DNA from 3 places in the Brevibacillus sp. 1238 genome. Region 1 is predicted to be linked to each of the others. Evidence: riboswitches for the same ligand, from Rfam matches in the RefSeq annotation. Region 1 holds a riboswitch; each other region holds the start of a gene.
What was found. Region 1 has a riboswitch for thiamine pyrophosphate ahead of thiS (sulfur carrier protein ThiS). Riboswitches for the same ligand answer to the same signal wherever they lie in the genome.
Positions count from the first base shown of each region.

Region 2: another riboswitch for thiamine pyrophosphate. It lies ahead of thiO (glycine oxidase ThiO); the one in region 1 lies ahead of thiS (sulfur carrier protein ThiS).
Region 3: another riboswitch for thiamine pyrophosphate. It lies ahead of thiC (phosphomethylpyrimidine synthase ThiC); the one in region 1 lies ahead of thiS (sulfur carrier protein ThiS).

Region 1 is NZ_JARXWC010000002.1:715,884-719,157, reverse strand. It holds gene M2298_RS07360 (acetylornithine deacetylase) at 1-1,145, opposite strand, end outside; gene M2298_RS07355 (thiazole synthase) at 1,138-1,908, opposite strand; gene thiS (sulfur carrier protein ThiS) at 1,914-2,117, opposite strand; TPP riboswitch at 2,329-2,439, opposite strand; gene kapB (kinase-associated lipoprotein KapB) at 2,481-2,864, opposite strand; gene M2298_RS07340 (alanyl-tRNA editing protein) at 2,907-3,274, opposite strand, start outside.
Region 2 is NZ_JARXWC010000011.1:125,894-129,167, forward strand. It holds gene M2298_RS21770 (LSm family protein) at 1-244, opposite strand, end outside; gene thiO (glycine oxidase ThiO) at 323-1,459, opposite strand; TPP riboswitch at 1,587-1,703, opposite strand; gene M2298_RS28200 (excisionase family DNA-binding protein) at 1,768-1,986, opposite strand; partial or broken gene M2298_RS21780 (glucose-6-phosphate isomerase) at 2,008-3,274, opposite strand, start outside.
Region 3 is NZ_JARXWC010000003.1:305,292-308,565, forward strand. It holds gene thiC (phosphomethylpyrimidine synthase ThiC) at 1-1,496, opposite strand, end outside; TPP riboswitch at 1,648-1,759, opposite strand; gene M2298_RS09075 (cation diffusion facilitator family transporter) at 2,010-2,891, shown strand; gene ku (non-homologous end joining protein Ku) at 2,934-3,274, opposite strand, start outside.

The DNA of each region.
Region 1 (3,274 bases):
CCGGCATGGGCGAACCAGCCAGCGTCCGTGACCGTTGAAGACATGTCCACGACGGGTGCCGCGTGCAGCTCGCGCTCATAAGCCGCTTGCAGCTGGGCGAGTGCCGGATGATTGGCGTCCAGCTCCAGGGAAGGGAAAATTTCTCCCCGCTCCTCGATCATGGAGCGACCGCCCCAGCGAAACACGGGTGGATGTTCCCGCAGCCACACATCGGCCGCCGCCGCTCTTCTAATATGATCCTCGATCTCGCCAATCATTTGCTCATATGATTCGTTCGGATAAAAGTGAACCGTAATCCACAAGGCGCAACGGTCGGCGATAAAGGCCGCGTGTCGGCCTCCTTCGATGACGGCCGGGTTGATGGTGTTGCTGCCGGCAGGAAAACCGGGATACGCTTTCATCACAGCCCAGTCGCGCTCCAGCTCTTGCAGAGCCGAGATTACCTTCATCATTTTCTCAATCGCAGAAGCTCCGCGCACTCGTCCTCCGGCATGGATCGTCTGTGCCCGCATGCCGTCGTGCAGCGTAGTCGGGCTTTCAATCGTAATCCAGCCAGTGATGACGCCGCCCTGCCCTTGCATATGCAAGTTGCTCGTGTCGACGACGACTGCGTAGTCAGCCTGGTAGCCGCGTTCAATGGCAACGAGCGTCCCCGCCTCTCCGGCTTCCTCTCCGATCACGGATTGGAACAGCAGATCGCCTGCCAGCTCGACGCCATGCTCGCGAAGCATTTGGATGGCAAACAAACTCGCAGCGAGCCCGCCCTTCATGTCCGCGACCCCGCGTCCGTACAAGCGACCGTCTGCGCCGAGCGTCAGCGAAAAGGGCGGATACGTCCAGCCCGTTTCGTCTCCAACCTCGGCCACATCGATATGCCCATTGACAATCAGGCTGTTTGCCCGCGCCGAATCGCTGCCGGGAAGACGACCTACCACGTTGTCGTCGCCGGGGTAAACCTGGAAGCGATCCACCGCAAAGCCCATGGCTGCAAGCTCGCTTGCGATGACGGATTGCGCCTCGTCGCTGTTTCGCGCGGGCGGACTGACGGTCGGCTGGGAAACGAGCTTTGCCAACAGGGCGAACAGCTCGTCCTTGCGATTGGCGATCGACTCTACCGCTTCTGTCAGACGATCCACGCTACTCAATCATCCCTTCCACTGGGCTGCTCGCTTGCGCGTAACGTTTTTTCGGGATGCGTCCTGCCAAAAAGCCTTTGCGTCCCGCTTCCACGCCCAGCTTCATCGCTTCTGCCATCAAAACCGGATTGTCCGCGAGAGCAACAGCCGTATTCAACAAGACACCGTCTGCGCCCAGCTCCATTGCTTTCGCGCAATCTGCCGGAGAACCGATTCCCGCATCGACGATGATCGGCACTTTGGCGTCCTCGATGATGAAGCGCAAGTTGTTTTCGTTGACGATTCCCTGGCCGGAACCGATCGGCGACGCTCCTGGCATGACGGCATGAACGCCTACATCCTGCAAGCGCTTGGCGAGAATCGGATCGTCGTTCGTGTAAGTCAACACGATGAAGCCTTCCTCGACCAAAATTTTCGACGCTTCCAATGTGCCGATCGGATCAGGCAGCAATGTTTTCGGGTCACCGATGACCTCTACCTTGATCATGTCGCACAAGCCGGACGCTTTCGCCAGGCGGGCGATGCGCACCGCTTCCTCGGCTGTATAGGCTCCTGCTGTATTTGGCAGCAGGGTGAATTTTTTCAGATCGAGCTGTTCCAAAAAGTTCGGTTCTTGCGGATTTTCCAAATTCAGTCGGCGAATGGCAAACGTCAAAATTTCCGCTTCCGACACTTCCACCGCTTTCCCTTGCGTTTCCAAGTCTGCGAATTTTCCAGTTCCGAGCAACAAACGGGAGCGAAACTCGTAAGGTCCAATTTTCAAAGTATCCATGATGATCATCCTCCTCCGACAAAATGAACGATTTCGATGCGGTCTCCATCGGCAATCGGCGTTTGTTCATACAGGGAGCGGTCGATAATTTCTCCGTTGCGCTCCACGACCACGATTTTCTCTTGCAGGGAATACGAAGCGAGCAAAGCGCGAACCGTATTGATTTCGGCCGAAAGCTCTGCTGTTTTTCCATTCAGCACAACAACCATTGTATTCCTCCTTCTTGGTGGCACTTGCCGAGGGACAAAAAACGGCTTCCCTCGCCTGCCGGAAGTCACTCCAGTCAAACGGTGGAAGCCGTATACGTATCCAAACGGACAGATGGAATAAAAAAACCATCCGCCGTGGGATGGTTGAGTTGATCTCATCAACTGGTGCGCATCCTCTGCGAAAAATCTCGCAAACGACCGCCCTAGTGAAATCGATTCATATACCTCTTCCTCCGCTGGCATGACCCAGGTCAGGTTCAACGGTCAGTAACACACTCGTTACAATCTCAGCCAACGACGCTCGGCCCCCGTTTGGTAGTAAACCTATGCAATTGTCTTACGTTCGAGTATTACAGTACCACTCTATTTCGGGTTTGTAAAGGTTTCCTTGTGCATTGCTTCCAGTTCCGTCAGGCAGCGCTGTGCCCAAGCCGCCATTTTTCTCAGCTTGTCCATCTCGCTCTCCATGGCGATGCGCACAGATTCTTTGTACTCGGGCACCTCGCCGTTGTAACGCATCACTGCCGACACCGGGGCCATGAATTTTTCCAGATAAGAAAGCGCTGGACGCTGGTGGAACAGCGGCACGTCTACTTCATAGGAAGTGTGCAGATCGCCCTGTTGCGGGTATTTCGTCACTGCCAGCACTTTGACCAAAAGTTTTGTATCGTGAATTTCCAGCACTTCGGCGATGTATTCTCCTGTCCGCTGTTTGACGCGGACTTTGTCTCCGGGATTCCAGAACATGATAGACTCCTCCTTGCATTGTCGTTATGGTTGCGCGTCGTATTAAGCCAGCAGCTGGGCAAGCAGCTTGCGCGCGTGGGCAATTACTTCGTCAGCATGCGGCTCGGACTGTCCGCCGCCTTGGGCCATCGCCGGGTTGCCGCCGCCTTTTCCGGCAATCAATGGCAAGGTGTCTTTGATCAGCTGATTCACGGCGACATTGACTTCTTGCCCGCGTGCAAACACAAGCTGGGTTTTGTCGTCTGTTGCAGCCGCGAGCAGGCAGACGGCATCTGGAGCTTCCGCGACCATCAACTGGGCAAACTGCTGCAATTGCTGGATTGATTTGTCCGGGAACACACGGGCGATCACGCGCGCGCCACCCTCCCGCTCAGCCGTGGCGAGCTGTTTTCGCACCTCGACCTCAAGCA
Region 2 (3,274 bases), on a different contig from region 1:
TGGCTACCTCTTCGATTTCATATTCATAGTCGTTTTCTTCCGCATCCGGGTCGTCCACTTCAACGTATACATTCTGATCGTCAAAATCCACGATCACGCCTTCAAAAATCTGGCCGTCTATCGCTTCAATGCGCACTTTTTTCTCGACGTGTTCTTTGCATATGTTGTGCACATTTTCGCGCATATCCTTGATCAGACTGACCGTCTGGACGTCAGCCTGGTACAGGTTTTTTTCATCCTGCATGGAAACTCCTCCCCTTCTGGTGCTCTTTATTACCATATACATGTGCCCATGGGGAGGTGTTCCGGTTTGCAGGCAAGACTAGCCCATTTTATGTGCGCTGACGTTTTCTTCTGTTACGAAGCGCGCAGGCAAAAACGGGACGAGCTGCTCCCGCTCTCCTTTTTCCAGATAGTCCGCCATCCACTTCGCTGTGGCGGGCGAGAGCAAAATGCCGTTGCGGAAGTGCCCTCCGGCAATCGCCAGCCCTTCCCATCCTGGCACTGGTCCAAGCAATGGCTTGCCATCCGCCGTAGCTGGCCGCAATCCGCCCCACGCCTCCAGAAAAGCGGCTGAATGCAAGGCCGGAACGTACGGCATGACCCCGTTCAGGATGCTGGCTAACCCCGCCATCGTCACTTCGCGCTGAAAGCCGCTCTCGTCTTCTGTTGCGCCAAGCACGATTTTGCCGTCTTTTTTCGGCGTCACATATCCCGTCGTGCCAAAAATGACGGTGCGCAGCGGAATGCCGACAGAGGAAACAGCGGCAATCTGACCGCGAACCGGACGCACCGGAACCGACACACCCAGCAAGTCCAGCATGACACCTGCCCACGCTCCCGAAGTGATCACCGTATGCGCGGCGCGCAACGGCCCGAGCGAGCTGTCCACGCCAACTACTTTCCCGCCTTTTACCGCGATGCCGCTCACGACACAGCCGGAATGCAGCACAACTCCTTGCAGCTTGCACGCCGTCACCAAAGCGCGAAGCAACATGCGATTGTTGATGTGCCCCTCGTACGGGGAGTAAATCGCTGCCTGCGCTTTGTCTGTCAACAGCGGCTCCACTTCCGCCAATTGCTGCCTTTCCGTCAAAAAGTGCACGCTATGCCCCGCGTCCTTTTGCCAGCGAAATTTCTCTGCCAACTGTGCTTGCTCGCCATCATCGAGCGCGACTGTGAGCAGCCCCTCCAGGCTGAGCTGTACATCGCCCCCGGTAAACTCCTCCAACTCTTGCGCCCACTGCGGATAATAAGCCAGCGACGCCATGCCGAAATCGAGCATGGGACCGGGCGCTGTAAACTCCTTCAACGGCGCGAGCATGCCCGCTGCTGCCGAGGACGCCTGTCCGCCCCATTCTCCTTGCTCAACCAACGTGACGCCCATCCCTCTGCGCGACAATTCATACGCCAGACTTAAACCGATAACTCCTCCACCCACTATGAGACAATCGCCCACGTTTTTCTCTCCTCGCTGTTGTGATCTCTCTCCTGATCCAAGTTGAACAGGGCAACATACAAAAAGCCCACCCGTTCCCAAGCAGGAAAAGGTGGGCTTCATACGCCGTATAGCCAAAGAAAAAAGCGCTGTTCGCCGGCAACCGTATCCCTGCGCCGGCATGATCCGGATCAGGTGCAATGGGTCGACGGTCGTATGCTTCCATCCTCTCAGCCCCGCGTGAAGGACTCCCCAAGTTGCTTCTTTACATATTCATTTCACCAACCAAGTATAGTCCTCCTGGCCGCCAGTGACAAGATGCTATACGCTCAATCCTCGTCTTTTACATCGTAGCTCTCCGGAACCGTCTCATGCCGCGCTGCCTCCTCGAACTCGCGGAGCTTGCGCATTTCTTCCATATGATGGTTGAACTGTTCCTTGTTGATGACGTACTCGTAGCCGTCGTGCAGAGCGCGAATCTTGCCCTGGTGAATCTTTTCCAAAATAAACGTTTCCGGAAGCTCCAAGTACGCTGCTGTCTCTTCCACGGTCAAATATGTCTTGTTATCGCGCAATCTTGCCTCCAATTCCGCTTTCTGCTGCTCGAATCCAGGTTTGCCCAAAAGGGCGAACATGTTGGCCTTGTACGCCTCCACCCCGGGCTGGTCAAACGGATTGACGCCCAATAAATAGCCGCTGATTCCGCACGCCTTTTCAAAAAAGTAGATCAAGGCCCCGAGGTGATACGCTGTCGCCTCTGGCATCTCGACAAGCAGGTTCGGCACGCCGCCATCCACGTGGGCGAGCACCGTCCCTTCGAAAGCCTTTTTATTGACAAATCCCATCCGCTTGCCGGACAAAAAGTTCAGTCCGTCCACATCAAGCGGGTCTTCTTCTACCGTGACATCGATGGCTGGCTTGTTTACGGTTACCACTGTCTCGAACAAGTGTCGCATGCCGTCCTGTATGTACTGCCCCAAGGAATGCAAGTCTGTGGAAAATTCGGCAGCGGCGGGAAAAATTCCTTTTCCATCCTTGCCTTCCGACTCCCCGAAAAGCTGTTTCCACCATTCGGCGAAAAACCGGAACTGCGGCTCGTAGCTGACCAGAAGCTCCACCGTTTTGCCTTTGCGGTACAGGGCGTTGCGAATCGCCGCATACTGGTAGCACGGATTTTCGGCCAAATCCATGACCATGTACCGCTCGCTCGCATCTTGCGCTCCTTTCATCAGGGCATCCATGTCGGCGCCGCTCACGGCGATCGGCAATAGTCCGACTGCTGTCAGGACAGAAAAACGCCCGCCGATGTCATCGGGAATGACAAAGCTCTCGTAGCCCTCATCTTCCGCAAGCTTTTTCAAGGCCCCCCGCGCTTTGTCCGTCGTAATGTAAATTCGCTTCTTCGCCTGCTCGCGGCCGTACTTGTTTTCCAGCCAATTGCGCAACAGCCGAAAAGCTATAGCAGGCTCTGTCGTCGTGCCCGATTTGGAGATGACGTTGATGGAGACGTCTTTTCCTTCCAACACGTCCATCAGATGAGAGATATACACCGGACTGATATTGTTGCCGACAAAATAAATTTCCGGCGATCGCCGCTTCGACTTCGGCAGCAAGTTGTAAAAGCTGTGGCCCAATACGTCCAGTACAGCTTTCGCTCCTAAATATGAACCTCCGATTCCAATTACCAAAAGCACATCTGAGTCAGCCTGGATACGTGCCGCCGCCTGGCGAATCCGCTCATACTCGACGCGGTCGTATTTGTTCGGCCAATCTACCCAGCCAAGATAGTCTCTGCCTGGACCCGTTCTTTTGTGCAACATTTCATGCGCCTGCCCG
Region 3 (3,274 bases), on a different contig from region 1:
CGAAATTCAAAGCGGGCTTTGGACAGCGCGTCGTCACGCTGTTTGGCTCGCGGATGTCCCTTGGCCAGGTCGGCTGCATGAGCGGCGATTTTGTAGGCGATCAGGCCGTTGCGCACATCTTCCTTGTTCGGCAGTCCCAGGTGCTCTTTGGGCGTCACGTAGCAGAGCATCGCTGTCCCGAACCAGCCAATCATCGCTGCGCCAATCGCAGAGGTGATGTGGTCGTAACCGGGAGCGATATCAGTGGTTAATGGTCCGAGCGTGTAAAAAGGAGCTTCGTGGCACATCTCCAGCTGTTTGTCCATGTTCTCGCGAATCAGGTGCATCGGAACGTGACCAGGCCCTTCAATCATCACCTGCACGTCGTGCTTCCAGGCGATTTTCGTCAGCTCCCCGAGTGTTTCCAGCTCGGCAAACTGCGCTTCGTCATTGGCATCCGCAATCGAGCCGGGGCGCAGACCGTCTCCAAGCGAGATGCTGATGTCGTACGCTTTGAGAATGTGGCAAATTTCTTCAAAGTGGGTGTACAAAAAGTTTTCTTCATGGTGGGCGAGACACCAAGCCGCCAAAATGGAGCCGCCACGCGAGACGATCCCGGTAACGCGTTTTGCCGTCAATGGAATGTAGCGCAGCAGAACGCCAGCGTGGATGGTGAAGTAATCGACTCCTTGTTCGGCCTGCTCGATCAATGTATCCCGATACACTTCCCAGGTCAGGTCTTCCGCTTTGCCATTAACCTTTTCCAGCGCCTGGTAAATCGGCACGGTACCGATTGGCACGGGGCTGTTGCGGATGATCCATTCACGGGTCGTATGAATGTGCTTTCCGGTCGACAAATCCATGATCGTATCGGCGCCCCAGCGCACGGACCAAATCATTTTCTCCACTTCCTCTTCCATCGAGGAGCTTACGGCCGACGTGCCGATATTGGCGTTGACTTTGACGTGAAAATTCCGCCCGATAATCATCGGCTCCGCTTCCGGATGATTGATGTTGGCCGGAATAATCGCGCGCCCGGCAGCTACTTCGGCTCTGACAAATTCGGGGGTCACTCCTTCGCGAATCGCGATGTATTCCATCTCTGGCGTAATGATCTGCTGGCGGGCGTAGTGAAGCTGGGTGACATTTTTTCCTGGCAAAGCGCGTTTGGGCCGATAGCCTTCGCGCGGAAAAGCTGGCATCGTCACCGCTTTTTCGCTGCTTCTGATTCCGTCGTCAACAAGTTGTGGCTCCCGGCCGACATAGCTTTCCGTATCGCCGCGTTCCTCGATCCACGCTTTGCGCACTAGCGGCAAGCCTTTTTCGATGTCCGCGACATATCCGTCAGCGGTGTATTCGCCGCTCGTGTCGTAGACGCGCAAAGGCGGATTGGGGGTAGAGCCGAACAACCCTTCGCTTGCTTGAAGGGTGATTTCGCGCATCGGCACGCGGATGTCAGGGCGACTGCCGACCTCGTATACTTTGCGGCTACCGGGAAAAGATGAAATGGATGACATGAAAAAACCTCCTTGGCGTGGTTGCACGAAGCGCGAACCTTGTAGGGAGGCGAAAGAGGCCCGTCGCGAAAAAACGCCGCATGGGAGCATGCGACGCCAGACGCGAGAGTAGAGAAGCAACGGGTATTTTGCAAAAAGATACACGTCACTTGTCGTGTCATATGGACATTCCTCCGCTGGCATTACCCAGTTCAGGTTCAACGGTCGATGGCACAGTACCATCCTCTCAGCCTGGTGATTTCCAAGCTCCCGTGCTTGTTTGTAGTTGTGATTGCAAGATTAGGATACCGGAGAACGCCCATCGTTGGCAAGAAAAAGTTTCCAACAAAAATTGCCACAGGGCAACACATTTTCCCCCCCTCTATACTCATGAATCGGACTAAAACTGTTTCTGTAGACCCACACGAATCGCGTCTGTTACGATGTAATTCGATCAAAAAGAAACTGCTTTATGACGCTTCGTTCTTGTCTTTTGAGCGAACGGAGTGATTGAGATTTTTGAGGTGATGGAGTGTGGATGTATATTCGGATCTGAAGCAAGGGGAACGGGGCGCGTGGGTCAGTATTATTGCCTATATCTTTTGCTCGGCGTTAAAAATAGGAGTTGCTGTGCTGACGGGATCGGAAGCGTTGATGGCAGATGGCTTGAACAACTCGACAGACGTGGTGGCATCGATTGCGGTCCTGATCGGCCTGCGCATTGCCCGCAAGCCGCCTGACCACGATCACCCGTACGGCCATTTTCGCGCGGAGACGATTTCGGCCTTGGTCGCGTCATTCATCATGCTGTTTGTCGGCTTGCAAGTCGTGACGGAAGCGGTTCCTTCGCTGTTTGATCAAAAAACGACGGCACCGGATTTGCTCGCAGGCTGGACGGCATTGGCGACAGCGGCGATCATGCTGGGCGTGTACCGCTACAACCGTCAGCTCGCTTTGCGAACAAACAGTCAGGCGTTGCTGGCTGCGGCCGCTGACAATCGCTCGGACGCCTTCGTCAGCATCGGGACGTTTGTGGGCGTTGCGGGGGCGCAGTTCCAGCTTTACTGGCTTGACCCGCTGGCTGCTTTGGTAGTCGGAGTCATCATCCTGAAAACAGCGTGGGATATTTTCCGGGAAGCGACCCATCGCTTGACCGACGGCTTTGACGTAGAAGAGTTGGGGGAACTGAAAGAGACGATCTCGTCCATCGCCGGAGTAAAAGATATTAGCGATATTAAAGCGCGTTACCACGGCAGCAGCGTGCTGGTTGACGTCGTGATCCATGTGGAGCCGCACCTTAATGTGGTAGAAAGCCACACCATCACCGAACACATCGAAGAACGCATGAGACGTGTGCACAAAATCAATACCGTTCATATTCATATCGAGCCAGAGCAGCAACTGGTCGAAAAATAAGCAAAAAACCTGTCCGTATCGGGCAGGTTTTTTTGCATGGCGTTACACGGGAGTCGCTTTTTTGCGACGCAGCTTTTTGGTTGTGGTCATCGCCTCGCTTTGCGCTGGCATTTGCTTGGGAGCTGCTGCGGTCGGCTCTGCGGGAGTTGCGCGCTTGCGGCTTGGCTTCGGTTTCGCTGCTGCTGGCGTAGGCTCAGGCTCGATTTTTACCGGACCAGGCGAAGTGCCTGCGGTAGAAGCGAGACTTTCCTTCAACGCTTGCATCAGGTCGATGACATTCGTCCGAGCGACGGTCGGTGCCGTGGCAATCTCCTGGCCTTCCAGCTTTTTCTCGATCATTTTTTGCAGCTCGCTGCGGTATTCATCGGTGTATTTGGCTGGGT